DNA from 3 places in the Gilliamella sp. wkB195 genome. Region 3 is predicted to be linked to each of the others. Evidence: riboswitches for the same ligand, from Rfam matches in the RefSeq annotation. Region 3 holds a riboswitch; each other region holds the start of a gene.

The links. A riboswitch is a leader RNA that binds a small molecule or an ion and turns the genes downstream of it on or off. The one in region 3 is predicted to bind thiamine pyrophosphate.
Region 1: another riboswitch for thiamine pyrophosphate. It lies ahead of thiM (hydroxyethylthiazole kinase); the one in region 3 lies ahead of tenA (thiaminase II).
Region 2: another riboswitch for thiamine pyrophosphate. It lies ahead of thiB (thiamine ABC transporter substrate binding subunit); the one in region 3 lies ahead of tenA (thiaminase II).

What each region holds. Positions count from the first base shown of each region.
Region 1 is NZ_LZGP01000037.1:33,682-45,772, reverse strand. It holds gene A9G08_RS10095 (M20 aminoacylase family protein) at 1-920, opposite strand, end outside; gene A9G08_RS10090 (heavy-metal-associated domain-containing protein) at 1,349-1,555, shown strand; gene thiD (bifunctional hydroxymethylpyrimidine kinase/phosphomethylpyrimidine kinase) at 1,752-2,564, opposite strand; gene thiE (thiamine phosphate synthase) at 2,576-3,217, opposite strand; gene thiM (hydroxyethylthiazole kinase) at 3,217-4,002, opposite strand; TPP riboswitch at 4,055-4,156, opposite strand; gene trkA (Trk system potassium transporter TrkA) at 4,211-5,572, opposite strand; gene trpS (tryptophan--tRNA ligase) at 5,687-6,682, opposite strand; gene A9G08_RS10060 (phosphoglycolate phosphatase) at 6,706-7,401, opposite strand; gene rpe (ribulose-phosphate 3-epimerase) at 7,394-8,071, opposite strand; gene A9G08_RS10050 (Dam family site-specific DNA-(adenine-N6)-methyltransferase) at 8,111-8,929, opposite strand; gene A9G08_RS10045 (SPOR domain-containing protein) at 8,939-9,748, opposite strand; gene aroK (shikimate kinase AroK) at 9,809-10,330, opposite strand; gene gutQ (arabinose-5-phosphate isomerase GutQ) at 10,519-11,481, opposite strand; gene A9G08_RS10030 (LysE family transporter) at 11,652-12,091, opposite strand, start outside.
Region 2 is NZ_LZGP01000024.1:633-8,821, forward strand. It holds gene A9G08_RS06155 (hypothetical protein) at 1-884, shown strand, start outside; gene argS (arginine--tRNA ligase) at 1,294-3,027, opposite strand; TPP riboswitch at 3,545-3,653, shown strand; gene thiB (thiamine ABC transporter substrate binding subunit) at 3,694-4,692, shown strand; gene thiP (thiamine/thiamine pyrophosphate ABC transporter permease) at 4,707-6,287, shown strand; gene thiQ (thiamine ABC transporter ATP-binding protein ThiQ) at 6,265-6,966, shown strand; partial or broken gene A9G08_RS06180 (hypothetical protein) at 7,589-8,189, shown strand, end outside.
Region 3 is NZ_LZGP01000018.1:1,540-13,630, forward strand. It holds gene A9G08_RS04890 (MFS transporter) at 1-1,138, shown strand, start outside; gene allE ((S)-ureidoglycine aminohydrolase) at 1,248-2,027, shown strand; gene A9G08_RS04900 (carbamate kinase) at 2,048-2,944, shown strand; gene allD (ureidoglycolate dehydrogenase) at 2,968-4,017, shown strand; gene A9G08_RS04910 (hypothetical protein) at 4,184-5,536, opposite strand; gene A9G08_RS04915 (hypothetical protein) at 6,605-7,018, shown strand; gene asnA (aspartate--ammonia ligase) at 7,261-8,253, shown strand; gene tenA (thiaminase II) at 8,300-8,944, opposite strand; TPP riboswitch at 8,996-9,084, opposite strand; gene A9G08_RS04930 (DUF1161 domain-containing protein) at 9,121-9,525, opposite strand; gene A9G08_RS04935 (hypothetical protein) at 9,661-9,894, opposite strand; gene A9G08_RS04940 (SemiSWEET family transporter) at 10,297-10,560, opposite strand; gene A9G08_RS04945 (aminotransferase-like domain-containing protein) at 10,960-12,091, opposite strand, start outside.

The DNA.
Region 1 (12,091 bases), on a different contig from region 3:
TTTGTTGCATTAGCACCATTATGTAAAACAGGGCTACCATTGATATGTTCGATTTTAACTGAGGCGCCAAAACTTTCCGCCTGCGAAGTGGCAATTTCGGTAATACGCTTGAGCAATAAAGTCCGGGTATTATTATCTAATGCTCTGACGGTTAGCTTCATCAATGCATCGCTATTGACCACATTGGGGGCTTCGCCAGATTGAATACAACCAATCGTGATAACAGCTTTCTCAAAGGGTGAAACATTGCGGGAAACAATACTTTGTAAAGCAATGCCAATATAACAAGCAACAAGCGTCGCATCAATTCCTCGCTCAGGCATGGCTCCATGAGCACCTTTCCCATTGATGGTGATATGAATCGTATCGGATGAAGCCATAAGAGCACCGTTTTTAAAATAAAAATGGCCTTCCTTAAATCCGGGCATATTGTGAATACCGAAAATCACATCACAAGGAAATTGTTTAAATAAACCCTCATCGACCATCACTTTCCCACCATATAACAACTCTTCAGCTGGTTGAAAAATGACATGTAAAGTCCCATCAAAGTTGCGTGTTTCGGCAAGATATTTAGCTGCACATAGCAAAATAGTGGTATGCCCATCATGACCACAACCGTGGAATTTACCATGGCTAACACTGCTCCAAGGTTTACCCGAAGCTTCAACAATAGGTAATGCATCCATGTCAGCTCTAATACCTATTTTCTTATTACTAGCGCCATTTTTCAAAACACCAACGACGCCAGTTTTTGCTAGACCACGATGAACCTCATAGCCCCATTCAGATAGCTTATTTGCAACTAAATCACTGGTTTTTTTCTCTTCAAAACCTAACTCAGGATGTTTATGAATCTGATGTCGAATATCAACAAATTCTTGTTCTGTTTTTCTAATCGTTTCCATAATATGCTGCATTTTAGGCTCCTAATTAACCTGAATATCGTTTATGAGAAAAAATAAAAATGGAACTATACATCTAAGTTAAAATTATATTTAAAAACAAAAACTATCTTTATTATCAAAACCACATAGATGAATAAATATACAATCTAATTTTGTATAAGTCGATTATTTCTGTTATTCAATTTTTATTCTTGAAGGATAACCTTGCTTATTTTTCTTGGCACCATGGTTTATTTGAGTATAAAGGAGCAGAAACGCTCAATCATTACGTTTTATTAATAACAGATATAAATCTTATAAATTTTCACTATTCTGAGGTGTTTTTTTTGTAGGCTTATTGGCGTAATATAATCACTATACTTTATATGACAGACAAATTTATTTTAATTATAGATGTTCCAACGTTGCACTAGATGAATTATAGATAACAAAAGGGGATAATGATGAAATTAATCGTCGATAATATGAGTTGTCAACATTGTGTTAAAACCATTACTAAAGCAATTAATGATATTGATCCTAAAGCTAAAGTGACCGTTGATTTAGCGAAGCATGAGGTTGATATAGAAGGTGGTACTATCTCACAAGAAGCTGCAATTCAAGCCGTTAATCAAGCGGGGTTTGAGTTTGTGGGTATTTCGTATTAAGGCAATACTATTTACAATTTCTCATTTTAAACGATTAAGACAATCGCTTAAATACTAGATAATACAAATATCCAATAGCCTCTATTTGATTAGATAATGCACTAAAAAAGTTTTCATATACTTCATTGGCACGGATTGTCGATGAAGTATATAGCTGTTGAAAATAGCGTTTGCCGAAAATACTACATTTAGCTTTCTAGCCTTTTCCTGCGGTGTCCCACCATTGATAAAAATGGTGAGTAGGTCCAATTCCTTTACCAATTTTCAAATTATCTGCATTTTCAATGGCACCTTGTAGGTATTTTTTTGCTTGTTTAACGGCTTCTTCTAACTCATATTTTGGTAGTAATGCTGAAATAGCTGCCGATAATGTGCAACCTGTACCATGAGTGTTTTTAGTTTGGATACGTGGTGATGCCATTCTGATGATCTTTGTTGGCGTGATTAAATAATCCGGACTTTCTTGACTTGGCAAATGTCCCCCTTTCATTAATACTGCCTGACAGCCTAATTTGAGTAGCTCATAACCCTGTTGTTGCATTTCATCTTCGTTTTGTGCCTCATGACAATCAAGTAATGCTGCTGCTTCTGGAAGGTTAGGGGTGATGATGGTGGCTAATGGTAATAGCAATTCTCGAATAGCGGTAATGGCATCATTTCTCAATAAAGGATGCCCCCCTTTGGCTATCATTACCGTATCAAGAACAATATTGGCAATAGGATTATTGCTTAATAGATGATTAACCGTGGTTACAATCTCTTTATTCATCAGCATACCGATTTTAACGCTATCAATATGGATATCTTGATAAAGTGTGTTAAATTGAGCCTTAACAAATTCGGGTGGCACTTGGTATATGCTATTAACACCTTGTGTACTTTGTGCGGTTAAAGCAGTAATGACTGACATCCCATAAGCGCCAAGCGCTGAAAAGGCCTTTAAATCGGCCTGAATACCTGCACCGCCACTAGGATCGCTACCCGCTATAGTTAATGAAACTGTTGTCATGGTTTAATTTCCTATCTTGCTTGTCTTATTTTTCTAATCAAATCAGATGTGGCCTTAGCAATATCTCCTTGCCCGCAAATTGCGGATACAACGGCAATACCTTCAATGCCAGTTTGAATCACTTCAGTTAAATTGTTTACACCGATACCACCGATCGCAACGGCAGGGCATTGTTTTGCTTTAACAAGTTCAGTCAATTGGGCGATGCCTATTGCTTCTGCTGCATCTTTTTTGGTGGGGGTTGGATAGATAGGGCCAATACCTAGATAATCGACTAGTTGCCAAGGAACGCGCTCAAGTTGCGAATAATTAGAGACTGAAAGCCCTATCCATTTATCTTCTCCAATTAATCGTCGTGCAACTTCGACAGGTAGATCGCTTTGTCCAACATGAACACCATCGGCATCGACAGCTAAAGCTATATCAATATGATCATTAATCAATAGTGGAACTTGAGTGTCGATTAATACTTCTTTTAAAGCTTGGGCGGCTTTATACCAATTTCTACCTGAATATTCTTGTTCTGAACGTAATTGAACGGCAGTAACACCATTTTCAACTGCAAACTTAGTGGTATTAACCATACCATTTATGCCATCACAAAGTACTGGGTCAAGTACTAAATAGAGTGTTAAATCAAGTTGCTTCTTCATCAAAAATCCTTATTTGTGGTGAAAAGAGAAAGTTGGTCAATAATTGACATAGCAAAAGTACCTAGCCCTTGCTGTTTATTAGCGAGTTCACCCGCTTTTTTCATCATAAAGCAGGCTGAAGCAGTAGCCTTTAAATGATCTTCAGAACTTGCAATCAATGCTGCCACAATCGCAGATAATGAACAACCAGTACCAGTTACTTGTGTTAGCGCGATATCACCCCCAACAATGCTATAAACCTGCTCACCATCTGTGACATAATCGGTCTCACCTGTTATTGCAACAATGGTTTGATATTTCTTGGCTAATAGCATTGCCGCATCTAATGCAGAATCAGTAGAATCCAGCCCATCAGGCCCTTTTGATGATGATTGTTGACCACTTAATGCTAGAATTTCTGAAGCATTTCCTCGAATAACTGTCGGTTTAAATGTTAATAATTGCTTAGCAATTTCAGTACGATATTTCAATGCTGCTCCAACTGCGACAGGATCTAATACCCAAGGAGTTTGATTAGCTTTTGCGGCGGCTAGTAACATGCTTTTAGCGCTGTGACTATTGATCGTGCCAATATTAATTAACAAACCATTTGCAATGGCAACAAAGTCCTCAACTTCTTGCTCAGCTACCACCATCGCTGGTGAAGCCCCAATCGCCAAAAGAACGTTAGCAGTGTAATTTTGTACCACATCATTGGTAATACAATGGATTAAAGGTCGCTTCTGATGAACTTGCCCAATAAAAGGAATGGCATCCTGATTTGAAAATAATTTAATGACCGACATATTCTTTCCTTATCTAATAAATAATATTAAGGGAAGAATGTGTCAAAAGCGGTAATTAAGACAGAGACTTCCCTACGCTGGCATGATCCAGATCAGGTTCAACGGGTAAATTCTCAGTTTTTTGCTCTAACAAAAAACACCCCGAGTCTAAATAACAAATTTGGATAAAATTGAATCTATTATGAACTGAGTTTAAAAATTAAACAAGTTATTGTAATAATCTTTCTATATCACTAATGGCTCGTCTATCCGGTAAGAAAATTATTAAATGATCGCCATCTTCAATCATTAAATCCGTATTTACTATAATTACATCTTCACCACGAACCACGGCACCAATCGTAGCACCTGAAGGTAATTTTAAACTGTTAATATTTTTACCGACTAATTTTGAATTTTCCGCTTCACCACGAGCAACTACTTCGACAATTTCCGATTCACCTTGGCGTAATGAGACAACTTTAACTACACCCGTTTGCCTAACATGGCTTAGTAGTTCTGAAATAGTGGCATGTTGTGGTGAAATCGCGATATCAATAACACTATCGTTAATCAATTCTAAGTAGGCTTGTCGCTGGATAAGAACGATGACTTTTTTTGCCCCCATTCTTTTTGCCAGCATAGATGACATAATATTGGCTTCATCATCGCTAGTGACCGCCACAAACAGATCGGTTAACTCGACTTGCTCTTGTGATAATAATTCTTGGTCTGATGATTCACCATGTAACACGGTGGTATTAACTAACTGCTCAGCTATTAATTCAGCTTTTTCTGCATTACGTTCAATCAACTTAACTTGATAATCATTCTCTAAACGTTTAGCTAAAGCAATGGCAACGCCACCACCACCGCTAATAATAATACGTTTATAAGGTTTTTCTAGCCGTTGTAGTTCACTGGTTACAGCTTTAATGTTAAGAGGAGGGGTAATAAAATAAACCATGTCTCCAGCTTCAATTAAAGTCGAACCTATTGGGCGAATAAAACGATTTTGACGATAAATAGCAACAACACGCGCTTCGACATGTGGTAAATGCTCTTTAAGTTCGGATAGTTCGCTCCCCACTAACGCACCACCGTAATAAGCGGTTACAGCAACCAAACAGACACGATTATCATAAAACGAAGCAAACTGTAGAGCACCAGGATATTGAACTAATTGGCTAATATGATTTGTAATTAAGTTTTCAGGAGCAATAATATGATCGATGTTGATACAATCTTTATTGAAGAATGGGTATCTTTCATCGTTATATTCAGGAGCACGGATTCTAGCAACTTTTTGTGGAATATTAAACATCACATGCCCAATCTGACAAGCCATCATATTTACTTCATCAGAATTGGTAACGGCAACTAACATATCGGCTGATTCCGCGCCAGCACTCTCTAATACTTGTGGGTAAGATGATTTACCGCAAATGACTTGTAAATCAAAACGCTCTTGCAAAGATTGCAATTTATCATGATCTTCATCAACGACAGTCACATCGTTCTGCTTTTCAGTTACTAAATATTCAGCAAGTGCACTACCAGTTTGGCCTGCACCAAGAATGATAATTTTCATAATAAACCTATTATAATCAAAAGGCCTCAACCTAACTCATTATTAGAACAATAGAGCTCATATCAATTAAAGCCGTTTGATATTGTTTAGTAATAATCGCAATCTTATTTTAGATTATACAAAACCGATTGCATCATAAACCTTCTTCAACGTAGGCTCTGCTTTAGCGCGAGCTTTTTGTGCTCCTTCTTGCATAATTGAAAGAAGATAATTTTCATCATCTCGATATTGATGATATTTTGCTTGTAAACCGGTTAACATCTCGATAACTTGATTCGCCACCTCGGTTTTTAGATGACCATACATTTTGCCTTCAAACTCTTTTTCAAGTTCAGCAATCGGCTTACCTGTAATACCTGTCAAAATATCTAACAGATTTGAAACACCGGCTTTGTTTTTTGAATCATAACGTACAACAGGTGGTTCGTCTGAATCGGTCATTGCCCGTTTAATCTTCTTCTCGACATCTTTCGGATTCTCAAGTAAACCAATAACATTGTTACGATTCTCATCTGATTTAGACATCTTTTTGGTTGGATCTTGTAAAGACATCACACGAGCACCTACTTTAGAAATAAACGGCTCAGGAACAGTAAAAATATCGCCATAAAGTGCATTAAAACGCATAGCGATATCACGTGATAACTCGAGATGTTGTTTCTGGTCATCACCTACAGGAACTAAATTAGCTTGATATAACAAAATATCAGCAGCCATTAATACTGGATAATCAAATAGCCCGGCGTTAATATTTTCAGAGTGACGAGATGACTTATCTTTAAACTGCGTCATACGGCTCAGTTCACCAAAATAAGTATAACAGTTCAACGCCCAACCTAATTCAGCGTGAGCTGGTACTTGTGATTGAACAAAAATAGTACTTTTTTGTGGATCGATACCACAGGCCAAATAAAGCGCTAACGTATCAAGTGTTGCTTTTCGCAACTTATTAGGATCTTGACGGACCGTGATCGCATGTTGATTGACAATACAATAAACGCAATCATATTCATTTTGCAAAGACACCCAATTCTTCAAAGCCCCTAAATAGTTGCCTAATGTTAGTTCTCCTGATGGCTGAGCGCCACTAAATACAATTGGTTTACTCATAATTTATTCCTAATTTATACTCATTATTTTTTTGCATCAGCCTTTGGCTGAGGTAATAAGGTTAAAATATCTTTAAAATCATCAAATAAAAAATCAGGCTTGCTAGATGCAATCGACACCCCATAATTATAACCATAACTTAATGCTACAGTCGGGCAATTAGCATTTTTAGCAGCAGTAATATCATTCTTTGAATCACCAACAAACAGCAACTGATCACTAAACAATCCAAAGGTTGCCATGACTTGATAAAGTGGGGCAGGGTGTGGTTTCAACTTAATCACATCACCACCACCAAGTACCAATGAAAAGTATTCTTTAATACCTAATGACGTCAATAAAGCAGGTAAAAATTGTGCAGGTTTATTGGTAACTAAAGCTAAGGGATAATGATTTTCATAAAGCGTTTTTAAGGTTTCTTTAACATGCGGGAATAGCGTTGTTTGCTCATCCATAACCTTATCATAATGATGATTAAACAACTGTTTCGCTTTATTGAAATCCTCTTTAGACGGATTGCGACCAATCACGTTGAATACGCGTTCGAGCATGACATCAATGCCATTACCGACCATGTTTTTTACTTGCTCATTAGTAACGGTGGGTAACTCCAAATCTGCTAACATCTTTTGTGCAGCTAAGGCAAGGCCAGGCACACTATCGACTAAAGTTCCATCTAAATCGAAAGCAATAGCTTGAATATCATTTAACTTAGCCATGGTTAACACCTTCTAATTCTTTACGCATTGCATCAATTACGGCTTTATAATCCGGTTGACCAAATATTGCCGAACCAGCAACAAACATATCAGCACCCGCTCTGGCAATTTCAGCGATATTATCAACTTTAACACCACCATCAATTTCTAAACGAATCTTTCTGTCAGACTCAATAATGCGCTGTTTAACTTGTTGCAATTTTTTTAGAGTACTTGGTATAAATGATTGTCCACCAAAACCTGGATTAACGCTCATTAATAAAATAATGTCGACTTTATCCATCACATAATCCAAATAATCTAACGGCGTTGCAGGATTAAGTACAATTCCTGCACTGCAACCATGATCTTTAATTAATTGCAAAGAACGGTCAAGGTGAATAGTAGCTTCAGGGTGAATAGAGATATTAGTTGCGCCAGCTTTGGCAAATGAGGTAATTAAATCTTCAACCGGCGAAACCATCAAATGAACATCAATCGGAGCCTTAATACCATAATCACGAAGAGCCTTACAAAACATACTACCCATCGTCAAATTTGGTACAAAATGGTTATCCATTACATCAAAATGGACAACATCGGCACCAGCGTCTAATACTTTCTGCGTATCTTCTCCAAGACGAGCAAAATCAGCGGATAATATTGATGGTGCAATAATAAACTCTTTCATAACATACCTCTACTAATAAAACCTTATACATAAAATAGGTTATTTTTGGTACAAGGCTAATATTTCATCAATTTTTTTGCGTCCTTCGCCAGCACAGCTAATTGAGCGTCGCATTTCTGCACGGTAAAGATGGCGCGCTTTACTATATAACGTTCTGGTATACTCTGTATCGTGATTTGATAGTAGTACAGGAATATTTTTTTTATAAGCAATTTTTTCTGCTAATTGTGACAATCGCTTATGTTCTTCAAAACCAAAATTATTGGAATAATAAGCCGTAAAACCGATAGATTCATTTGGAGAAAGATAAGGCGGATCACAATAAATGACAGAATTGCGTTTTGCCATTTTCATTGCTTCATGATAAGGAGTACAGATAAACTCAGCTTTTTGTGCTTTTTGAGCAAAATAGTAGAGCTCCTTCTCAGGAAAATAGATAGTTTTGTAACGTCCAAAAGGTACATTAAAAAGCCCGCTATTATTATAGCGACATAAACCGTTATAACAGTGGCGATTCAAATAGACAAACAAAAGCGATCGTAGATATTGATCTTTACTATAATTAAAGACATCTCGTAGCTGATAAAAAGCCTCAGCTTGATTATTCTGATGATTAAATAATAGCTTAAGATCATTAATAAACTTATCAGGATTGGATTGTAATAACCTAAATAACGCAATTAGATCATGATTGATATCAGCTAAAATATAACTTTTAAAGTTTGTGTTTAAAAAAACAGAACCAGCGCCTACAAAGGGCTCAATGAGTTGGTCCCCTTCTGGTAGATATTGTTTAATTGTGTCCACAAGCTCATATTTTCCTCCAGCCCATTTTAAAAAGGCTCGTTGCTTCTTCAACGGAAACTCCTATTTTGCTGATTTTTCTTTATTAATTGTTTCACCAGATTTAATCCAAGGCTTATCTTTTTGTAGTGCACTTGGTAAAGATTTGATCGCTTTTCTGGCTTCGTCAGCAGAATCATATGTACCTTTAACTAATATATACCATTTAACATTATTTCGTTTGGTTTCATAAATTTGGTAATTAGTGAGATTATGTTCTTTAACCAATCTTTTCAAACCATCAACTGAACTAGAAGAACTAAGTTGAATTGAAAACTGATCATTCTTAATTTTGGCAATCGAAGTTGAATTATTACCTGTTATTACACTATTATTTGAGTTAGAAACAGTAGGATTGCCTCTATCTGGATTTATTGGTTTATTTAAATTAGTTGATGAACCACTAGTATTTTGAGTTGTACTGTTACCCGTTGGTTGCAGCTCTGGTCTAGAACCCGATGTTGACTGTGTTGATGCTGGAGGTTGACTAACCCCATTATCGTGCTCATTAACATTACTATTAATTGGGGCTGGTGGCACAGGTGCAGAATTTTGTTGACCTTGCGCTAACGCCCCACTATCGCCACTGATTGTTGAATCAGGCGTTTGCGTCGACGAAACACCATTGACTTCAGGAGGAGTCAGTATGGTTGTTTTTTTTGAAGGACGAGATATCACAAAGCAAACCAACAAGACAATAATAGCTAAAGCTAATCCCATAATAATCAATTTTTTCTTCGAATAATGCTGAAAAAAAGTTGATATACTAAAAGAAGGCGTAGAAGACTTACTTGATTGTTCTGGTATATAACGATCATCTTTATCTACACGCATATTAACTCCTTTCAAATGGTTTATTGCCTCATGGCCAGCCGAATTTAAAAAATTGAAATTTTAAATTTGTTCTATTTTTTCAATAATATATCCAGCAACACCTTTGGCACTTTGCTCATCAGTTTTAATCGTAATATCAGCGATCTCTTCGTAAAGTGGATCACGCTCTTCGGCTAATTCTTCGTAAAGTTCACGGGGAGTATTGCCACCTTGTAATAAAGGACGACGCTTATCTTTCTGGGTTCTTGCCATCTGTTTTTCTATTGTAGTTTCTAAATAAACTACAATACCGCGAGCTGATAAACGGTTACGTGTCTCTTTAGATAAAATCGAACCACCACCAGTAGCAAGAACTATACCTTGTTTTTCAGTCAACTCATTAATGACTTTCTCTTCTCTGGCTCGGAATCCGTCTTCACCTTCTAAGTCAAAAATCCATGCAATATCAGCACCTGTACGTTTCTCGATCTCTTGGTCAGAATCAAAAAATTCCATACCTAACTGTTGTGCAATTTGTCGGCCTATTGTGCTTTTTCCTGCCCCCATAGGGCCAATTAGAAAGATATTTCGCTTTTCTGCCATTGTAGTTTCATCATCTATTAATTTTGGTTAAAATTTACAACACAATATCAATTTATAATGACTTAAATAACTCATCATTTCGGTATTGAATTGTGTAACTTACTTGGATCTCCGTCTAACGACAAAAATTTAGGTCGGTAATTATCTCAATAGATAGCCCCATTTTGCAACAGGTATTTATTAATCGATTAACTAATACCTGCTTGATGCAGATCATGAATATTCAGCGCACCAACCAATTCGCCGTGATTATTTACCACAGGTGCAGCAGTAATATTATGATCATTAAATGATTTTAAAGCTTCGACCGCTTTCCAAGTTTCAGGTATTTGATGGCCTGGACTTGTCATTACATCGACAATGTTATCTTGTAATGTACCATGTTTTAGTAACAAACGACGTAAATCGCCATCTGTAAAAACGCCAACTATTTTATTATCATCTTGGCATATTGCAACTAACCCCACACCAGTACGACTTAATTCTAACATGGCATCAAGAACTGTTGCAGATTGTGGTACTCTAGGAATTAAATCACCCTTACGCATAATATCTTTTACATGATTTAATAGTTTAGCGCCTAAACTGCCAGCTGGATGTGAACGAGCAAAATCTTCTTCCTTAAATCCACGAGCTCGCATAACGGCAATTGCCAGCGCATCGCCCATCATTAACGTATTAGTTGAGCTTGAGGTTGGAGCTAATCCCATTGGACACGCTTCCTTTTCGATTGAAATATCCAGTACTGCTTGCGCAGCTAATGCTAATGGGGAATCAAGTCCACCTGTTATGGCAATAACTGGAATATTCATTGCTGCAAGAATGGGTAAAATAAATTGAAATTCCTTAGCTCGTCCTGAATAAGAAATCAAAATCACGACATCATTCTCGGTCACCATTCCTAAATCACCGTGTAATGCTTCAGATGGATGCATAAAAAATGCTGGGCTACCAGTACTGGCTAATGATGCTGCGATCTTTTTACCAATATGACCAGATTTACCAATGCCTGACACTACAACTTTGCCTTTTGTTGACAAAATTAACTGACAAGCCTTAACAAAACTCTCACCAAGCCGAGCTGGCAGCTTTTGTGCCTCATGAAGCTCAAGTTCAAGTAATTCTCGACCATATTGTAATAATTTGTCCATTTTTAGCCACTCATCAAATTAAAACTAAAAAATATATATTGATTAAATTATTAATAGTCTAGCAATTAACTATTCAATATTCAAAAGCCTTTTAGAATAAAAAGATAAGAAATAATTGAGGAGCGCACTTTTTGGAATAAAAAATGTTGAGGAACGGGGTTTTTAAAGCTTTAGAATCCCAATCCAACTTTAACTCCAAGCACGATTAATATCACGCCTAACAACTTATCAATAATCAACTGTAACTTAAAATAACGACGTTGGACAATTTGGGTTTGGAAGACGAATACAACCATCGGCCACCAAATTGCAGCTTCAAGCCAGATTATAAAAGCAACTACCAGTTTATCTACCATCGTTGAGCTGGCATTAAGTAGTTGAGTAAAGATAGCTAGAAAAAACAGCGTGGCTTTTGGATTAAGTAAATTACACAATAGCCCTTGCATAAACGCAGCTTTGGCTGTGACATTCAGTTCCAGCGCTTGTTTGGAAACATAGGCGGTGCCACTGCTTTTGGCTAGTAACGCTTTAACTCCAATCCATAACAAATAAGCGGCTCCGGCATAACGTAATGCATTATAGAGCCAAGGGGTGGCGGTGATTAATACAG
Region 2 (8,189 bases), on a different contig from region 3:
CAACAATTTGTAAGGCACCTTATAAGTTTACCTTATCAAGTACTAACGGCACATTATCTACACGTTATGGCGTTCCCAATCGTAGTGATTTCAGTGCAAGTAGTGTAACTTATTACATCAACCCTAACGTTACACCGATGGTTTGTTTTGCCAGACCTAATTCAGGTGGTTATGCTGGCCCAGCTTTGATATGGGACCCTACTAAGGGTTTTCTCACTCAGTCAAATGAGCCATCCTCTTACGGTCAAAACTTTCCTACTACTGGTGCTAATGGATTGTATTTTGATTTACTTATTAGTGGCAGTAGTCAGGCGTTGTCTTGGCCTCCAATATCTCAGGGTGGTATCACAGTTAAAATGACTAATTCTACAGCTACAAGCGTTCGTGTTACTTTAACTGGTCCTTCCGCTACTAGATTCCAGATTAATTCAGACAATCCTAGTCGTATTTCCAAACCTTCTTTGCCTCAGACCTTCGAGTTGGTCGGTCGTGATGGTCAAGGTAATCCAGTTGTTAAATATGGTTTTACTTTGAAGCAGTGGTTCGTCCACCGTGTTTCTTGGAATGGCAATTATTCTCCTGCCTTATCTTGGTGTAATGGTATCGGTTATCGAATGCCTCGCGTAAAGGATTTAACCAATGCAGTTCGTAAAGATTTAGTTGTACCTAGTGCCACTCCTTCCTCATTTGGTAATAGTTTTATGCGTCATATAGGTTCGGGTTTTTTCACTGAGTGGGGTTATAATACCGTTGGCACCGCCTTCGAACTTTTTTTCTGGACTAGTGACTCCATTGGTCGTGACCAGGTTATCGTGGGTACGCAGCGTGGTAATGTGGTGAGGCAGAGCCTCTTAGGCAGCGACGGACTTTGTGCCTATCCTTAGTTTTTATTTCTTCGTCCTTAATCCTTAGGGCGGGGGGCATAAAAAATAGTGTTGAGTCATTAAAAGTAAGCTAAGAGTCAACGTCGTTTAGCCATAAAAAGCGAGTTTGTGGCTTAGCGACGTTTGAATTACCCGCCTCGGCGGGTTTATTTTTGCATTTTTTTATCTCAAAAAAAGTTGAGGAGCGGTTTTTTTGGGGTTCTAAATCCTACTTTTTAATATTGTTTTATATGAATAATCCAGCTTTAAGCTGTGGCGTTTAGTTGTGTTTTTATATCAAAAAGTTGAGGATTTTTTGGGATGAATTTGGTTTTATAAAACTCCCCTCAATTTTAAATGCTGAAATTTTTAAGATGTTTTTAAGTGGCGATATACCACCGATATTGAACAATATCGGTGGCTGGTTTTGTTACATTTTTTCAACCGTTTTAATTCCAAGCATATCTAAACCGGTTTTAAGGGTTTTTGCTGTTAAAGATGCCAGTTTTAGACGGCTATGTTTCAAGTCTTCATTTTCGGCTGCCAAAATTGGGCAGTGCTCATAGAAGCTAGAAAATAGGGTGGCGATATCATACAAATAGGCGCACAGCACATGCGGTGTGCCTTCTGCAGCAACGGTTGAAACGGTTTCATCAAATTGAATTAATCGAATTGCTAATGTTCGCTCTTTGTCCGTGCCTAAATTGATATTACCAGTTAAGCTATCTTCGTTGATATTTGATTTTCTAAACACCGACAGTACGCGTGTATAGGCATATTGTAGATAAGGTGCAGTATTGCCTTCAAATGACAACATGTTATCCCAATCAAAAACATAATCGGTGGTACGATTTTTGGATAGGTCGGCATATTTCACTGCGCCAATCGCTACTGCATCAATCACTTTGGCAAGTTCTGTTGGAGAAAGATCGGGATTTTTACTTTTAATTAGTGCTTCTGCACGCTCTGTTGCTTCGTCAAGCAGGTCGTTTAATTTTACGGTATCACCTGAGCGAGTTTTAAACGGCTTGCCGTCTTTACCTAACATCATTCCAAACATGTGGTGTTCAAGTTTTAAGGATTCTGGTACATATTTCGCTTTATGTACGATATCCCAAACTTGTTCTAGATGTTGGTGTTGACGTGAATCGGTATAATATAAAATACGTTCAGCATGAAGTGTTTCGTAACGATATTTTACACAGGCAATGTCGGTTGTTGCATAAAGATAGCCACCATCACGTTTTTGGATAATAACACCCATTGGTTCGCCTTCTTTATTTTTATATTCATCTAGAAATACGACGATGGCACCGTCACTTTCAACCGCTAATTTTTTCTGTTTTAGATCGGCAACAATGCCTGGTAGCATACTGTTATAGATGCTTTCGCCCATTGTATCTTCAACCGATAAGGTGACATTAAGGCGTTTATATGTGGCAATGTTTTGTGTCATGGTGATATCCACCAGTTTTCGCCACATTTCACGGCAATATTGGTCACCACCTTGAAGTTTTACGACATAATTACGGGCTTTTTCGGCAAAGGCTTCGTCTTCGTCGTAATGTTTTTTAGCTGCGCGATAGAACGATTCTAAATCTGAAAGTTCCATGTCGTTGGCATGTTCGTTTTCCATTTTTTCAAGATAGGCGATTAACATCCCAAATTGGGTTCCCCAATCACCAACATGGTTGGCACGGATAACATTATGACCAAGAAAGCTTAATACTCGGACACTAGCATCACCAATAATGGTTGAGCGTAAATGGCCGACGTGCATCTCTTTTGCTACGTTTGGTGCAGAGTAATCAACCACAATAGTTTGTGGTTTGGCTGGTAAAGTAATATTCAGTTTATCACTATTTAGCGCGACTTCGTTTTGTTCAGCAATCCAACTATCTTTTAAAAAGATATTAATAAAACCAGGACCGGCGATCTCGATTTTATCGGCAATATCATCAATATCAAGATGTTGTAAAACTTTTTCAGCTAATGCTCGTGGTGGCATTCCCAATTTTTTAGCGGTAGACATGATACCATTTGCTTGGTAGTCACCAAATTGGGCTTTAGCTGATTGCTTGATTAAAGCGTCGCAGTTTTTATCAGCACCCGCCATAATCATTGCTTGAGAAACACGTTGTGTTAATAGTTGTTGAATATTCACACTGAACCTAATCGTTTAAAATAAAATGCCCAATATAATACTGATAAATTGATAAATTGTCACTGTGGGATTAGTTAAGGACAAGTAAATAGCTGATTCTTTTATAAACGAAAATTTTTTTATTTAGATGTAATCTATCAACTCAATTATAAAATAGATAAAAAAATAAAGAGAAAACAGGTGCCGAAATTTATTTAACTACCTGATTATCAATATCCTTTTGCTCTTTTCAACTTCGGTGTTTGCTCAAGGTCATCTGCAAGAAATAAGATTCACAATTGACAAAATACTATGATAATCATGGTGAAAATATCCTTTTGAATGAATATGCAAAACTCACTCACTCCTTAAATAAGCAAGAAATCGATTTTCTGATTACAAATGGGGCTAAGCGGAAATTTTATAAAGCTATCAGTTTGATCAAGCGCAGTTACTCTCTTCCAAAATCATAGATAAGTTTGCAGGCAACCGTTGAAGGTAACTATTTACAATTATACCTTCACCCTCTAAACTAATGTCGTTCTCAACGGGGTGCCCTAGTGGGCTGAGAGTGTCAGATTGATTGACATAACTCGTCGAACCTGAACTGGATAATGCCAGCGGAGGGATTTGAGTTATTATATCTGCTCAAACCTTTTGTCTTTTACCTATTTCTTTGGAGGCAAAATGTTTTGTAAAAACTTTTTACTACCTGTTATTTTTCTATTTTCACTTTTTAGCCCATTAGCCAATGCAGAACTGCCCACTTTGACGGTTTATAGCTATAATTCATTTATGTCACAATGGGGACCCGGTGAGGCAATCAAAAAAGGGTTTGAAGCCCAATGCAATTGCCAACTTGAGGTTGTGACATTAGGTGATGGTGTGTCGGTTTTAAATCGTATTCGCCTTGAAGGCGATAAAACGAATGCGGATGTTATTTTAGGGTTAGATAACAACCTATTAGAGCAAGCCAAACAAGCGAATATTCTTATTCCTCATCAAATCGCTAAACCCGACAATCTCAACACCAATTGGTGGGATGATAGTTTTATGCCTTATGATTTTGGTTATTTTGCTTTTATCTACAATAATAACAAAGTCAAAAATCCACCTCATTCTTTACATGAACTGGTTGAAAATAAAGCCGGTTTGAAAATCATCTACCAAGATCCAAGAACCAGTACACCAGGACTCGGTTTACTATTTTGGGTAAAAAAAGTTTATGGTGATAAAGCAGCAGAAGCGTGGCAACAAATCGCTAAAAACACGGTGACAGTCACCAAAGGTTGGAGCGAAGCTTATGGTATGTTTTTAAAAGGCGAAGCGGATTTTGTACTTAGTTACAGTACATCGCCAGTGGCACATATCATTAATGAAAACGAGCATCACTACGAAGCAGCTATTTTTGATGAAGGACACTATCGTCAAGTTGAAGTCGCCGGAATTATTAAATACAGTCAAGAAATTGACCTAGCGCGCCAATTTTTACGTTATTTGCTGACACCTGAAGTCCAACACCAATTTGCTGAGAAAAATGTGATGTATCCGATTATCAAAACGGATCTACCTAATGCCTTTGCGCAAATTAATTCGGTCAATAAATCGTTAGAATTTGAGCCAGCAGAGATTGAAAAACATCAAAAAGCTTGGATTCGAGAATGGCAATCGGCAATTAGTCAATAGATCCCGTATCGTCAATGTTAAAATTTAAATCGTTATTACCCGGAATAAGTGCTGCGAGCTTAATACTCATCATTTTAAGCTCGGCACTTATTGCTATTTGGCGATTTGCCTTGGAGTCAGGAAATTTGACGATTTATCTTGATAGTTATGTACTTCATATTGTTTGGATCACTTTTTATCAAGCTTTGTTATCGACAATACTTTCGCTGGCATCAGCAATATTAATGGCTAAGGCGCTCTCCTTTATTGATTTTAAAGGTAAAAAGTTACTGATAAAAATAATGCCAATTACCTTTATTTTACCCGCTTTAGTGGTTGTGACAGGGTTGTTGTCGGTATATGGGCAACAAGGTTTACTGGCTTACATTTGCCAAGTACTGCATATCCCATTTTCATTTCCTATTTATGGCTTGCAAGGTATTTTGTTGGCTCATGTTTTTTTGAATTTTCCTTATGCTTGTGTGCTCTTTTACAAAACATTAAACAGTGTTGCTATAGAACAAAGACAGTTAGCGGCACAACTTAATTTTTCAACATTTACCTATTTTAAATTACTTGAATGGCCGTTACTTCGTAGACAAATATTGCCTATGGCAGCACTTATTTTTATGCTCTGTTTTTCGAGTTTTGCCATAGTGCTTGCATTGGGTGGTGGTCCAAAATACACCACGTTGGAAGTGGCTATTTATCAAGCGGTGCGAGACTTTGATCTATTACAAGCCGCATTGCTATCTTGCGTGCAGTTGGTTTGCTGTATTGTTTTTATCAGCTTGATGCAGAAAATAAATAGAAATGATAGAAAGCTGAGTGTTAAATTTAGTCACTCCAACTATCAATTACCGATAACCAATTGGCTAAAAATGATTAGCATGATCATTATCGTAATAGGGGGATTATTTATCCTGTCTCCGATGATTACCATACTTTTTCAAGGTTTCTATTTTTTCCAAATCTCATTACTCACATCGATGTTGCAACAAGCCTTACTCTATTCAATCCTTATTGCTATAGGTTCCGCTATGATAGCGATGTTACTTGGGTTACTTTTGCTATGGACCAATTGCCGACTATTGATTAACCAACAACGTCAATTAAGTAATCGGCTTATGCTGGTTGCCTCACTGATATTAGCCATACCAAACATGGTATTAGCATCGGGATTGTTTTTATTGTTATTTGGTTATAGTCATCACACTGTTTTTATCTGCTTATTAATTATGGTTTGTAATGGGTTAATGGCGCTACCTTTCATCCTTAAAAATTTAGCTACGCCGATGTATGATATTACTGCACGCTATTGGCAATTAACCCAAACCCTTAATATCAATGGATTAACGCATTTTTATTTGGTCGATTTTAAGGGGTTAAAAAGCCTTATGTTGATGAGTTTTGCCCTTGCTGCCATATTGTCATTGGGCGATTTTGGGGTAATAGCTCTGTTTGGCGGGCAGTCGGTGACCACGTTACCTTATTATTTATATCAACAGATATCGCATTATCATTATCAAGAAAGTATCGTGACAGCGGCGATATTATTACTTTTATCTTTTAGTTTATTGGTTGTGATGGATTATGATCGAACTTCAAAAAATTGAATATCAATATGACAACTTCAACATGCACTTTACGCTAAATATTGCTGCTAAAGAGCGGGTTGTTATTGTCGGACCAAGTGGCGCGGGCAAAAGTACATTACTTAGCTTGATTGCGGGGTTCATCTTTCCTAAATCAGGACAAATCATTTTAAATAACCAAAATGTCACAACAACGTTACCCGGTAAACGCCCTGTATCGATGCTATTTCAACAAAATAACTTATTTAGCCATCTAACGGTTGAACAAAATATTGCTTTAGGCATTAAGCCGACATTAAAACTGAGTCGAGCTGAACAAACGACTATTAATGATATACTGGTTCGTGTAGGGCTGGAAGGCTTTAACCATCGCTATCCCGAACAGCTATCGGGTGGCCAACGGCAACGCGTGGCTTTGGCTCGCTGTCTTATACAACATCGTCCTATATTATTATTAGATGAGCCATTTTCTGCTCTTGACCAAGCTCTTCGCTTTGAAATGTTGGCATTGGTGAATCAGGTTTGTAGTGAATTTAATCTGACCTTAATGATGGTATCGCATTATCTGGATGAGTCACTTAGCCATTTTTCCCGCTGTGTGGTTATTGAAAATGGAAACGTCATATTTAATGCAGAACCAAAACAGCTAGCTGAAAATCAAGAGATAGCTAAATTGTTAGGGATAAGTTATTATTCATAATTAGAATTCTCCGTAAAAAAAAGTTGAGGAGCCGGGTTTTTGAGGTTTTAAATTTCACTTAAAACTTTTAAATGATCATAACCACTATTTTAAATACTAAAATAATTTTTTTAGGATGAATAACAGTGATTCTAAAGATTTGTAATGATGATAATCTTTAATTAAAACAGCGTTTAATCAATTATCATCTAGATCCTTTTTAGATCCTATTTACAAAAGTTAACGTAAATGAGTGAAAAAAAGTGTTGCATCGTGTTTTTCCAATCACTATACTTTTTACACGGTTTTAGCTACTAGGCTAAAATTTAGCAGAAAAATATAAAATTGTAAATTAATCAAAAAATTACTTGACAGGATTGTCGCATATGTTCTATAATTTTCAACAGGCAACAGGCAACAGGCAACTTGGCCAACCTATGTTTTAAATTCGTCTAAGTCCAGCACCCAGTTTAAATTTTTCACTGAAGCTTATTTTTCTACTCAATCAAGTGAAATTCTGCGAATTTTCGCGCGGTCGCTTCCGCGATCCTCTTCTCGATCCTTTTTCCGATCGTTTTCCGGATCCTCTTTCAGATCCTGTTTTCGATCCTTTTCCGAATTATCCCGTCAGATTGTTTTTTTCGTGGCTATTTTCCTTTCTTTTTCCAGCCATGCATTGACATCACAGACAACTAGGAATGCGATACAGGGTAGTGTACCTTATCTGACTTTCGACGGTGGTCGTACTCGTGCAGTTGATGCTAACGGTCTGCTTGGGATTACACTATCTAACGGAACTAATTACACGCCTTCTACCAATTTATCATCTACAACCCCAATCGTCTTGCCGGTTGAGGGGCAGAGTTTTGCTGATATTCGTATGTTCGTTCCTACTGATACTAATTCAGTCGATTTAAGTACTCTTATCGGTCCTCCTAATAATTATTGGGGGGATGATGATGGTGATTCAGACGTTACTGCTACAGGTTCTTTAAGTTTATCTATCGTCGATAAAAACGGTCAAACGGTATCACGTAATTCCGTGTTAACAATTTGTAACGCACCTTATAGGATTAAGTTATCCAGTACTAACGGTACATTATCAACTCGTTATGGCGTTCCTAATCGTAGTGATTTCAGTGCCCGTAGTGAGACTTATTACGTCAATCCAAAGGCTTCGCCTGTGGTTTGTTTCGTCAGACCTAATTTAATGTATGGTAAGCTTGGTGATGATCCTTATGACC
Region 3 (12,091 bases):
TCGCCCCGTATTAGCAGCGATTTTTCCTGAAATTCAACAAACTGTAGGACCACAATCAAATACTGAGCTGGGCTTAATTGCTAGCTGTTACTTTTTTTCCTACACCTTAATGCAAATTCCAGCTGGGATCTTAGTTGACAAATATGGTAAAAAAGCCGTCGTGATTCCTGGTTTCATACTCTTTACCATTGCCGCGATCATGATCGGTAATGCACACTCAATGATGATGATCTATATTGGTAGCTTACTGGCGGGTCTTGGTTGTGGCTCTTACTATGGTTCGGCTTGGTCATTATCCGCCGAAAATATTCCAGCTGAAAATCGTAGCTTCGCCTCTGCCATTATCAATACTGGCGCGGCGTTAGGTATGGGTGTTTGCTTATTATCCACCAGCTTCTTAGTTAAAGCGTTGGATATGCCATGGCAATATATGCTCTATATTATTGCGGCCCTAACACTCTGCTTAATTGCTGGATTTGCAATTATCATTAAAGAGCCATCGATTAAAAGCGTTATCGAACAAAAACAGAAAACGGAAACGGCGCCGAAAGAAAAACATAACTTCTTTAGTAGCCCAATGGTTGCTTGTTACATTATGTACTTTGCAACATGCTATGGCTATTACATGGTGGTAAGCTGGTTACCTAACTTTCTTGAAACTGAACGAGGCTTTACTGGCGGAAGCATTGGCTCTGCATCATCCTTAGTCGCATTCGCGGCTATTCCTGGCGCACTTGTCATCAGTAAAATCTCGGATAAATTTCGTGCTAAACGACTATTTTTTATTATCGTATTAGAACTGCTTTCAGCCGGAACACTATTCATGGCAGTCCAATCATCCACCATCACCTTATTATTGATGGGTTTAATCCTCTATGGATTATTTGGCAAATTTGTTGTTGAGCCGATTCTAATATCTCACGTGGCTGACATTGCCCCAAAAAGCAGTTATGGCACAGCATTTGGTGTATTTAACTTCTTTGGCATGAGTTCATCAGTGATAGCACCACCATTAACAGGATTATTAGCGGACATAACAGGAACCAAAATCACGGGGTTCTATGTGGCTATTGCAATATTAGTTATTGCAACAGCATTATTCTTTTTAATTAATTTGCGTAAACACATAACCAACTGATTCACGCAAAAGCATCGACTATTTATCGGTTTTTGATAAATAGTCGAAAAAAGTAGTACTCACGGCAAACCTTGCCTAAATCTAAAGCATATGTTCCAAGGAGATCATTATGGGATATATCAATAACAACATCGGCTACCCAAAAGACCTATTAGCGTCCCGCGCGATAATCAAACGTCATAATTTTGCCTTAATACCGCCTGATGGCTTAGTTAAAAATATCATTCCCGGCTTTGAAAATTGTGACATCACCATCTTAGCCACGCCTAAACTAGGGGCATCCTTTGTCGATTACCTTGTCACCATGCACCAAGGTGGTCAAAACTTACAAGGATTTGGGGATGATGATATTGAAGTATTCGCCTATGTGATAGAGGGTGAGGTCAACGCAAAAGCCAATGACCAATCACACCGTTTACAAACTGGTGGCTACATTTACTGCCCCGCTGGGGTTAAACTCTATTTACAAAATATGACCACTTCATCACGTTTATTCCTGTACAAACGTCGCTACACCCCTATTTCCGGTTATCAAACACGTGTGATTGCCAATCATATTCAACAACTAGAGCTCATGAATTATGAAAATATGGATAACGTATTTATACAAGACCTTCTCCCCAAAGAACTCGGTTTTGATATGAACTTCCATATTCTTACCTTCCTACCGGGTGCAAGTCATGGCTATATCGAAACCCATGTACAAGAACACGGCGCCTACTTACTTAGTGGTGAAGGTATGTACCTACTTGATAACCAGTGGATACCGGTTAAAAAAGACGACTACATCTTTATGGGAGCCTATGCGCTACAAGCGTGTTACTCTGTTGGCCAACAACCACTGAGTTATATCTACTCAAAAGATTGTCATCGGGATGTGGACATCTAAACAAAAATAAAGGACACCGTATGGAACTAATAGTTATTGCATTAGGTGGTAATGCGATTTCAAAACGAAATGAATTACTCTCTATTGACAACCAATACCAAAACATCAACAGCACGACCCAATTTATTGCCAAATTAGCCAATAAATATCGACTTGTTATTGTTCACGGCAATGGACCACAAGTTGGATTACTTGCTCTACAAAATGCCAGCTACCCAAGCGTACCCGCCTACCCGCTTGATGTCCTTGTTGCTCAAACACAAGGCATGTTAGGGTATATGATACAGCGAAGCTTACAGCAATATGTCAACCAAGTTACCTGCGTATTAACACAAGTCGAAGTAGACAGCAACGACCCATCATTCAAAGATCCAACCAAATTTATAGGTCCGGTATATCAACCTGAAGAACAACAAAAACTACAAGTCCAATATGGTTGGCAATTTAAACAAGATGGCAAATACCTAAGACGCGTTGTTGCATCCCCAAAACCGAAAAAAATTATCGAACTTAATACCATCAAAGAGCTAATTAACCAAGATACCATCGTCATCTGCAATGGTGGGGGCGGAATTCCCGTAATAAAAGATAAATCGGGTTATAAAGGTATCGAGGCGGTTATCGACAAAGATCATAGCGCTGCCCAACTGGCAATCGAACTAAAGGCTGACCACTTAATGATATTAACCGATACTGACGCCGTTTATGAAAACTGGGGCACACCTGAGCAAACCGCTCTAGGCAAGGTTGATACCAAACGAATACAACCAATGGCAATCGATGATGGTGCTATGGGACCAAAAATCAAATCCGTTATTGAATTTGTCGAACAAACTGGCAATACCGCCTATATTGGCAACTTAACAGATATCGAATCGCTATTAGCACAAACAAAAGGCACTATCATCACCAAATAGCGACTATAGATAGGAGTGATAAAATGAGACTAGACAGACAAACACTACACAACTTAATTGCCAAAAAACTACATAAAGCTGGATTAACTCAAGAGCACGCCGATATTGCTGCCGATACGCTTGCATTTGCTGATGCACGAGGCATCCACTCGCATGGCGCCGTACGAGTTGAATATTATGCTGAACGCATTGCAAAAGGAGGCATGACTCACTCCCCCAATGTCACCTATAAAGAAACCGGTCCATCATCAGCAATATTAGATTTTGATAACGGATGCGGATTAGTTGCCGCTAAAGTTGGTATGGACAAAGCCATAGAAATGGCGAAGAAAAATGGCGTTGCCGTAGTCGGAATTCGTCGAATGTCACATAGTGGCTCGCTTTGTTACTTTACCGAAATGGCAGCTAAACAAAACTTAGTCGCCATATCCATGTGCCAATCTGACCCAATGGCGGTTCCTTATGGTGGCGCAGAAGAATTTTTTGGAACCAACCCAATCGCATTTGCAGCACCAACGAACGACGAAAGGATTGTCTCATTTGACATGGCAACCACTGTCCAAGCTTGGGGAAAAGTCTTATACGCCAGATCAAAAGGCGCCTCCATTCCCCCAACATGGGCGGTTGATGAACATGGTGAACCAACAACCGATCCCCACAAAGTAAACGCCCTACTACCAATAGCCGATGCCAAGGGTTATGGACTAATGATGATGGTCGATGTACTTTCAGGCATATTACTTGGCTTACCATTTGGTAAAAACGTTTCATCAATGTATGCGGATCTATCCCAAGGGCGCAACCTTGGTCATCTGCATATTGTGATCAACCCACAATACTTTGTTGGACTCGAAATCTTTAAACAAACCATGTCAGCTATGCTTGACCAACTAAAACAAACCAAACCAGCCAAAGGCAATAGTGAAATCTTCTTTCCAGGCGAAAGAAGCAAAAAACGTGAAGCCGATTACTTAAAAAATGGCATAGAGATAGTTGATGATATCTATAATTATTTAATTAGTGATGATATTCATTACAATCGTTATGATCATAAAAATAAATTTGCCGAATAATATCAAGGTTTCAAAAACCCCGCTCCTCAACTTTTTTTGAGATAAAACACCACAAAAATACCCGCCTAGGCGGGTAATTTAAACGTCGCTAAGCCACAAAATCGCTTTTTTATAGCTCAACCACTTTGACTTTTCTAGTCAGCTATCTATTTTAATTCTTTCGTTCTTACCTTATGCAAAGCCCAGAGGCGTGTGAGTAATAGCTATCTGTGGTCATCCTAGCCACTCTGCCATCAGTTATTCTTACAACAAAAAAATAAGGAAAACGACCACCACTACCATACTCATCGCTAGTCCAGAAGTACGATTTGTTGAAGCCAGCGTAATAACGGGTCATATCACCCCACTCAGTGAAAAAACCGGCACCAATATAACGCTGGTAATAATTATCACGTGAGCGAGGTCTAGCTCCAACGGAGTTGTGACAGAGCGTTTCTGAAACGCTATTAGGACAAGATGCATTTGTTAAATCCCTTACCATAGGCATACCGTAACCAAGACTTCTACACCAAGATCTCATAGAATCATAACTCCGATCACCATAACCTCGGTTGACGAACCACCGCTTTATAGTAAAACCATATTTAACAACAGGATTACCTTGACTGTCTTGACCGACCAACTCGAAGGTCTGAGGCAAAGTAGGTATAGAAATACGACCAGGATTGGCTGAATCATGCTGGGATTCGGTAGCGAAAGGACCAGTTAAAGTAACGCGTACACTTGTAGAAGTAGAATTAGACATTGTGACTGTGATCTCCCCCTGAGAAACAGGAGACCAAGACAACGCCTGATTACCCCCGCCAATAAGTAAATCAAAGTACAATCCATTAGCACCAGTAGTAGGAAAGTTTGAAGCATAGCGTGATGGGTCAGTTGATTGAGGAAGAAAACCATTATTTTGGTCCCATATCCTGGAAAGACCAGAATATGGATATGAACCTAAACTCAGACTAGGTCTGGCAAAACAAACCACCGGCGTAGCTTTAGGATTCAAGAAATAAGTCACACTACTTTCATTGAAAGCTCGACTATTAGGAACCCCATAACGTGTGGATAATGTACCACCAGTACTGGATAATGTAACGCGATAAGGTGCCTTACAAATCTCTGGCACAGTACTACGTGATACAGCTTGATTGTTTTTATCAACGATAGATAAACTTAAACGACCAGTAGCACTAACGCCAGAATCTCCATCATCATCACCCCAATAATTATTAGGTGGACCGATAAGAGTACTTAAATCGACTGAATTTGTATCAGTAGGAACGAACATACGAATATCAGCAAAACTCTGACCCGCAGCCGGCAAGGCGATTGGTGCTGAAGAAGATGAAGTATTGGTTGAAGGTGTATATTTAATTCCGTTAGATAGCGTAATCCCAAGCAGACCGTTAGCATCAACCGCACGTGTACGACCACCGTCGAAAGTCAGATACGGTGCACTACCCTGTATCGCATTCCTAGTTGTCTGTGATGTCAATGCGTGACCAGAAAAAGGAAGGAAAAGAGCCACGAAAAAAACAATCTGCCGGGATAATTTGGAAAAGCTGAAGGATCGAAAACAGGATCTGAAAGAGGATCCGGAAAACGATCGGAAAAAAGATCGAGAGGAGGATCGCGGGAGCGATCGCGCGAAAATTCGCGGAATTTCACTTGATTGCGTGGAAAAACAAGTTTCAGTGAAAAATTTAAGCTGAGAGCTGGACTTAGACGAATTTAAAAGATAGGTTGGCCAGGTTGCCTGTTGCCTGTTGCCTGTTGAAAATTATAATGCATTTTGGACTACCCTGTCAAGTAATTTTTTGATTAATTTGCAATTTTACACGTTTCTGTCAAATTTTAGCCCATTAGCTAAAACCGTGTAAAAAGTATAGTGATTGGAAAAACACGATGCAACACTTTTTTTCACTCACTTGCGTTAACTTTCGTAAAGAGGTTCTAAAATGGTTCTAGTTTATAATTATTTAACTGCTGTTTTAATTAGAGATATTGTGATTACAAATCTTTAAAATTAGAGCGATTGATCCTCGAAAATTTTATTTTAGGGCTTTAAATTAGAAATTTAGTGATTTTGATATTTTAATAATTTTTTAAGTGAAATTGAGAACCTCAAAAACCCCGCTCCTCAACTTTTTTGATGGAAAAACACGATAACTAAAGAGTGCCATATTTAGAACGGAATTATTTATTTTAGGCAACATTGCAAAACAAAATTTAGAACCCCAAAAACCCCGCTCCTCAACTTTTTTTGCGATAGAAACCTCAAAAATAAACCCGCGGGTAATTCAAACGTCGCTAAGCCGCTCAATCGCTTATTACGATTTCTTCGACTATTTAATTTTTAAATACATATCCTCTCCCTTTACGAAAGGATTTTATGCAATAACTTATCTGATCATATTTCATCCATTCGTAAGTCTGAATTTTTTCTATATGATAGTTATGATCTCTTACTACATTTCTATTTTAATTAGTTTTTAATAGTTTTATAATCAATCCCCTCAACTTATTAAAATCTTCGATTTTTAATAAAAACAATGTGTTAATTAAGAGTAAATTTTCAACGCAAGGGAGTATTAACATGAATGATGGGTTAAAGCTAGAAAAAATAAAAGCCTTATTTGAAAAACTTGAATTACCTGATTTTAATAGCTCATCAGTAATTTATGGTTCTATCCACCCAAAACTTTGGAGATTTGCACTTTTTCAGGGCGCAGCCGCTTTTGATATTAAACACTACCTTATTTATTTTAAGTCCGATGAAATTATTTTAATTGGCTTAACTCTCGCTGGAGATTTAACGAATGATGTTATTCGAATCCCGGTGACGTCAATTTCAAATTTCAAGTTCAAAAAAGGCTGGATTACCAGCAAACTTGAATTTACTTTGGCTGAAAACAAAAGGTATCCATTTATAGTACCTAATTTTGTGTTCATCGCAAAATGGCAAAAGCCAAATTTAACCCATATTGTTTCCACCTATTTTAATCAATAATTAACTCAATTATCTTTTACCTATATGATGAAACATAATTACCTAATATATTGTATTATTGGGTAATTTAATTTCATTTTTTACGTTTAATGTGTGATGCAGTCCTTGCCCATATCGGGAATCTGTGAATTTAATTATAGTGCTTAGCGCTTTATAAAAAGTCCGTATATGTTCTAACTTGCATATTTCTGTTTTCTAGTTTAATTTATCGTCACTAACCCATTCACTTTTTGAGATGAGACATGACGATATCATTTAAAGAGCAGCAACAACGGATCAATTTTGTTAAACAATTTTTTGCTGAGCAATTAGCTAATAATTTATCACTAATTGAAGTTCAAGCCCCACTTTTGAGTCAAATTGGTGATGGTGTTCAGGATAATTTATCTGGGACTGAGAAGGCGGTTCAGGTTAATATTAAGAGTATTCCTGATGCACAATTTGAAGTGGTTCATTCACTCGCTAAATGGAAACGTAAAATCTTGAGCCAACATAATTTTCCAGTTGGTGAAGGTATTTATACCAATATGAAAGCACTTCGCCCTGATGAAGATAAGCTCTCCCCTATTCACTCTGTTTATGTCGATCAATGGGATTGGGAAAAAGTGATTCGTCCTGAAGATCGGAATCTAGCTTATTTAAAACAGACGGTAGAGAAGATTTATAGTGCTATTAAGGCTACAGAAAAAGTGGTTTCAGAAAAATATCATCTTTCTTGTTTTTTACCAGAGTCGATCACTTTTATGGATAGTGAGCAGTTATTAAAACGTTATCCTAATTTGTCACCAAAAGAGCGCGAAAACGCGATTACTAAGGAGTTAGGCGCAGTATTTTTAATCGGTATTGGCGGTGATTTGTCAAATAAAGAAAAACACGATGTGCGCGCCCCTGATTATGATGATTGGAGTAGCGATAATGAGATGGGGTCTAAAGGATTAAATGGTGATATTTTAGTTTGGAATCCAGTTTTAAATAGTGGTTTTGAAATTTCGTCAATGGGTATTCGCGTCGATCCTGAGACGTTAAAGCGTCAATTAAAATTAACCAATAATGAAGATCGTCTCCAATATGCTTGGCATAAGGCATTAGCTAATGGTGATTTTTTACAGACAATTGGTGGCGGGATTGGACAATCTCGACTAACTATGTTGCTTTTACAACAACATCATATTGGGCAAGTCCAAGCAAGTGTTTGGGATGATGTAACCAAGCAAAACTATCAACAACTTTTATAATTCATGCTCAGCATGTTTTATCTAAAATGGTAAAGCATGCTATTTACTAGTCACTTTTATCCAATGCCATTTGCCAAAAATTTATTTCCAATTGCGTCGCTTGCTTAAATATTTGGCTTAATTGTTTAAATCGGTTTTCACTAATATTAAGTAATTGTCCTTCTATCCAAGCAATTTCTTTTTGTACTGCTTGTTGAAACTCCTTACTAGCATACATCTCAATCCAAGAGCGATATGGGTTGTTTTCGTCCCAACCTTGAATCCAATTGGCAATCATGCCATACCCAATTAAACAGGGCGCCATCGCTATGTGTATATCTAATATATCGCCTTGTAATCCTATATCAAGCACATAACGTGTATAATCGCTATTGGCTTTGGCTTCCTTTAATGTGCTTAGTTCATATTCAGATATGTGCCATTTTTTGCAATATTCAATATGCAGATCGAGTTCAACTTCAACAATGATTTTTAAACTCTCTAATGATTGACGAATTTGAGCAATGTCGTGACTTTTATATACTGCAAGTCCCCAAGCTCGGGAAAAGTTGATTAAAAAAAGATAATCTTGTTTCAGGTAGTATTGAAAACAGGTTAAGTGTAATGTGCCTTTTCCTAATTGTTGAACAAAATCATGTTGAATATAGTGTTTCCACTCGCTTGATTCAATCAGTGAGTTAAATGATGGCATAATGACTCCTTTTTGACAAATTCGCTATAAGGAGTTAAACAGATTTCTATAATAGACGTGTTTTAAACTCCCTTCGTCGGTATTAACCGAATCAGGTTCAACGGGTATAATCTCAGCCTATAGCACCCCGGTTAAACAAATTATAAAATTTATAAAATGGTTACTTAAATTTCCGTTTATTCTGCTTTTTGTTCAGTTTCCTGAGATTCTGTAGAAGTCGGCTCTGGAGTTTGAACTTTTTCTACTGGTGCCGAAGCTGGCGTTTGAACTGGAGCGTTACTAGGGCTGTAGCACTCGACGGGTTGTGGTGTGATTTCAACAGGTGTTTCAGGCTCATCTTTAACTGATTTTGATGATGGTGTACGAATATAAACAATGCTTTGTTTACCTCGATCACATGATCCAACGATTTTACCTTCAATATTTTGTTCATCTTGAGGAACAAGTTTTAATTGGAAGCTATTTTCATTAACACCGTTATTTTTAATTTTTTCGGCGATATTTGCACTAATTTCGTCACAATTGGACGCAGATGCAATAACTGGGAGACCTAATAATAACACTACTGCTAACTTTTTCATGATCTTTCCTTAAGATTATCGAGTAACTGATGCATTATAAAACGATTGTTTAAACTGTCCATATCGTTTTGAATAACGCTGCAAATAAATTTTATCAATAGATTTGAAAAAGCTAGCTTAGTATAGATTTTTTAGTTAATTCTGCTCTTGGTGTTGGTTTTCAAGTAATTTTAATTTATCTAGAACCCATGAGCGAATATCGGATAATTCGGCTTCAGATAATTGATTTACAAAGTCTCTTTTTGCGTGGAGTTGTTTGCGATCTTCTTCAGTCAAAACCACACCTTTTAAATTTAATAATACCTCTTTACGGTACATTGAGTAGATAAAATCTTTTATCAAATCATCGGAAAGATTAATATCAGCCATGGTGATTTCCTTATTTTATAAAACTCATTTGTTAATCATCAAATTTAGTTAATCTTTGTATAAATAACATTCTGATAGATTTTGAAGATGAATCCAGCCTAAAAAATAGGCTGACTTTTACTATAGTCTAATCACTATTAGATAACAATAGTAAATCGATAAATTAGATTAATCGATTAAATTATTCACTTTATTATTTGATAAGTATTTAACAAACCTGTTGATAACTCCATAACAATATAATAATTAATAAGTTATATGCAAGGTTAATTTTTAATCTTCTCTGATTTCTCAATTTTTGAGTAACAATTATCTAGCCTATTTCATAAGAATTGTGATTATAAAAAAATACAGCATATATTATGCTGTATAAAGAAAATATAAGGGAGTTAAAACAAGAATTTATAAAGCAGTAATAAACGCGGTTAAACCAAATAATACCCCTGGAAAATTAGCTATTGCAATTGGCCAATCCTTTTTTTGTCGTAATAAGCCATAACAGACCCATAATGAGCAGTTAATTGCTGCCGCTAAAGGTTGAGTTGGATTAGCTTTAAATCCATGAAGATTGTCGATAATTTGTGGGATATACGATACGTACATTCCTAATGATGCAAGTGTTGCGATAACACCCAAATAGTGAAAAGCTTTTGGAGAAAGATTCAAAATCAGCCTACCTGCTTATATATGAAAGGAGCAAATAATCTAACATATATAGCAAGTGAGTTAAATATTGGTGTACCGTGGTTTCAGATAATATTTTGTAAATAAAATGATAAGATTTTTTATGTGAATCTATTTTAAGTAATCGGATATGGTTTTTAATAATAAATGTTATTGCTACGAATGCCTTATATCAAACGCAAATTGTTATATCATATAATATAGCTAATAAGGCATAAAAACCGCGATTTTTTGATAGTTTTGTGATTATTTAGCTGAGATTCAATCCAATAATGAGATTTGAAGTTTACCGATTAACCCTACCTTGTTTGTCTAGGCAGTTATGATCTATTTATTAACGCCAAATACCTGTTAGAACAATCAATAAAAACTTAGTTCGCTTTATCTCATCAAATCTTTTGCAAAATGACCATAACTTAAACGTATAGCGCCAACTCGATCCCCAAAGTCAGTGCCTTGTGACACTATTATATGCTTTGCTAGTAATTGATTTAAAATAGCCAACTCTTGTGCCTGACTGCTAACGGGCAAATGGGCATATAGATGAAAACCGCCTGTGGGTATCTGGTAATTGATGTCACCTTTAAAATAGTCATCAAGCCAATCTATTAGTTGGTTAGCCTTCTGTTTTAATTGCTGGCGTAACCATTCTTGATGGGATTGGTAGTGATGAGTCAAATATTCTTCAGCTAAAAGTTGCGGTAATATACTTAATCCCGAGTCAATGTGATGCCTTATATTGGCTAGTTTTTCGATAATTTCTTTCGGTGCAATCATCCAACCAATACGTATATTGCGACCAATATATTTGGATAATGATCCTAAATAGATAACTTGATTACTGGTATCATATTTTTTTATCGGGTCGATATGACTCTTTTGATCAAAAGCTAACCCACTATAAGCATCATCCTCAACAATACCAATACACTGCTTTCGACAAAATGCCAATATCTGTTTTTTTCGATGATTACTCATCACACATCCCGTTGGATTTTGAAATATTGGATTTAGAAATAACCATTTAATTTGCCGTTCTAAACTGACTTTTTGTAAACTCTCTAAGGTTATCCCTTCAGCATCACACTCAATACCATATAACCGCAAGCCTGCTGCTTGAAATAGTGGTAATGAATAGAAATATGAAGGTGATTCAATGCCTATTGCATCGCCAGGTTTTAATAATCCTTGAGTAATTAAAAAGAGGGATTGCTGCGTTCCTGAGGTTATTAAAATTTGATCGGTATCAACCATCATACCAAATTGGTTCAACATATAATTGGCGATCTGCACTTTGAGTGTAGGTAGACCCAATTGCAATATGTCGCTTTGCTTTTCATAAGCAACCATTTCATGAGAGGTGATATTGGGTAACATTAATTTGGGCATCATATGAGTTGGTAAATCACCATTAGCCAAATCACAGATGTTCGCCATTTGCTGACGAGTCTGAAATACTTTTTGTTGATATACACTTTTGCGATTTTGATAGAAATGGGCTGGCAGTCGCCAG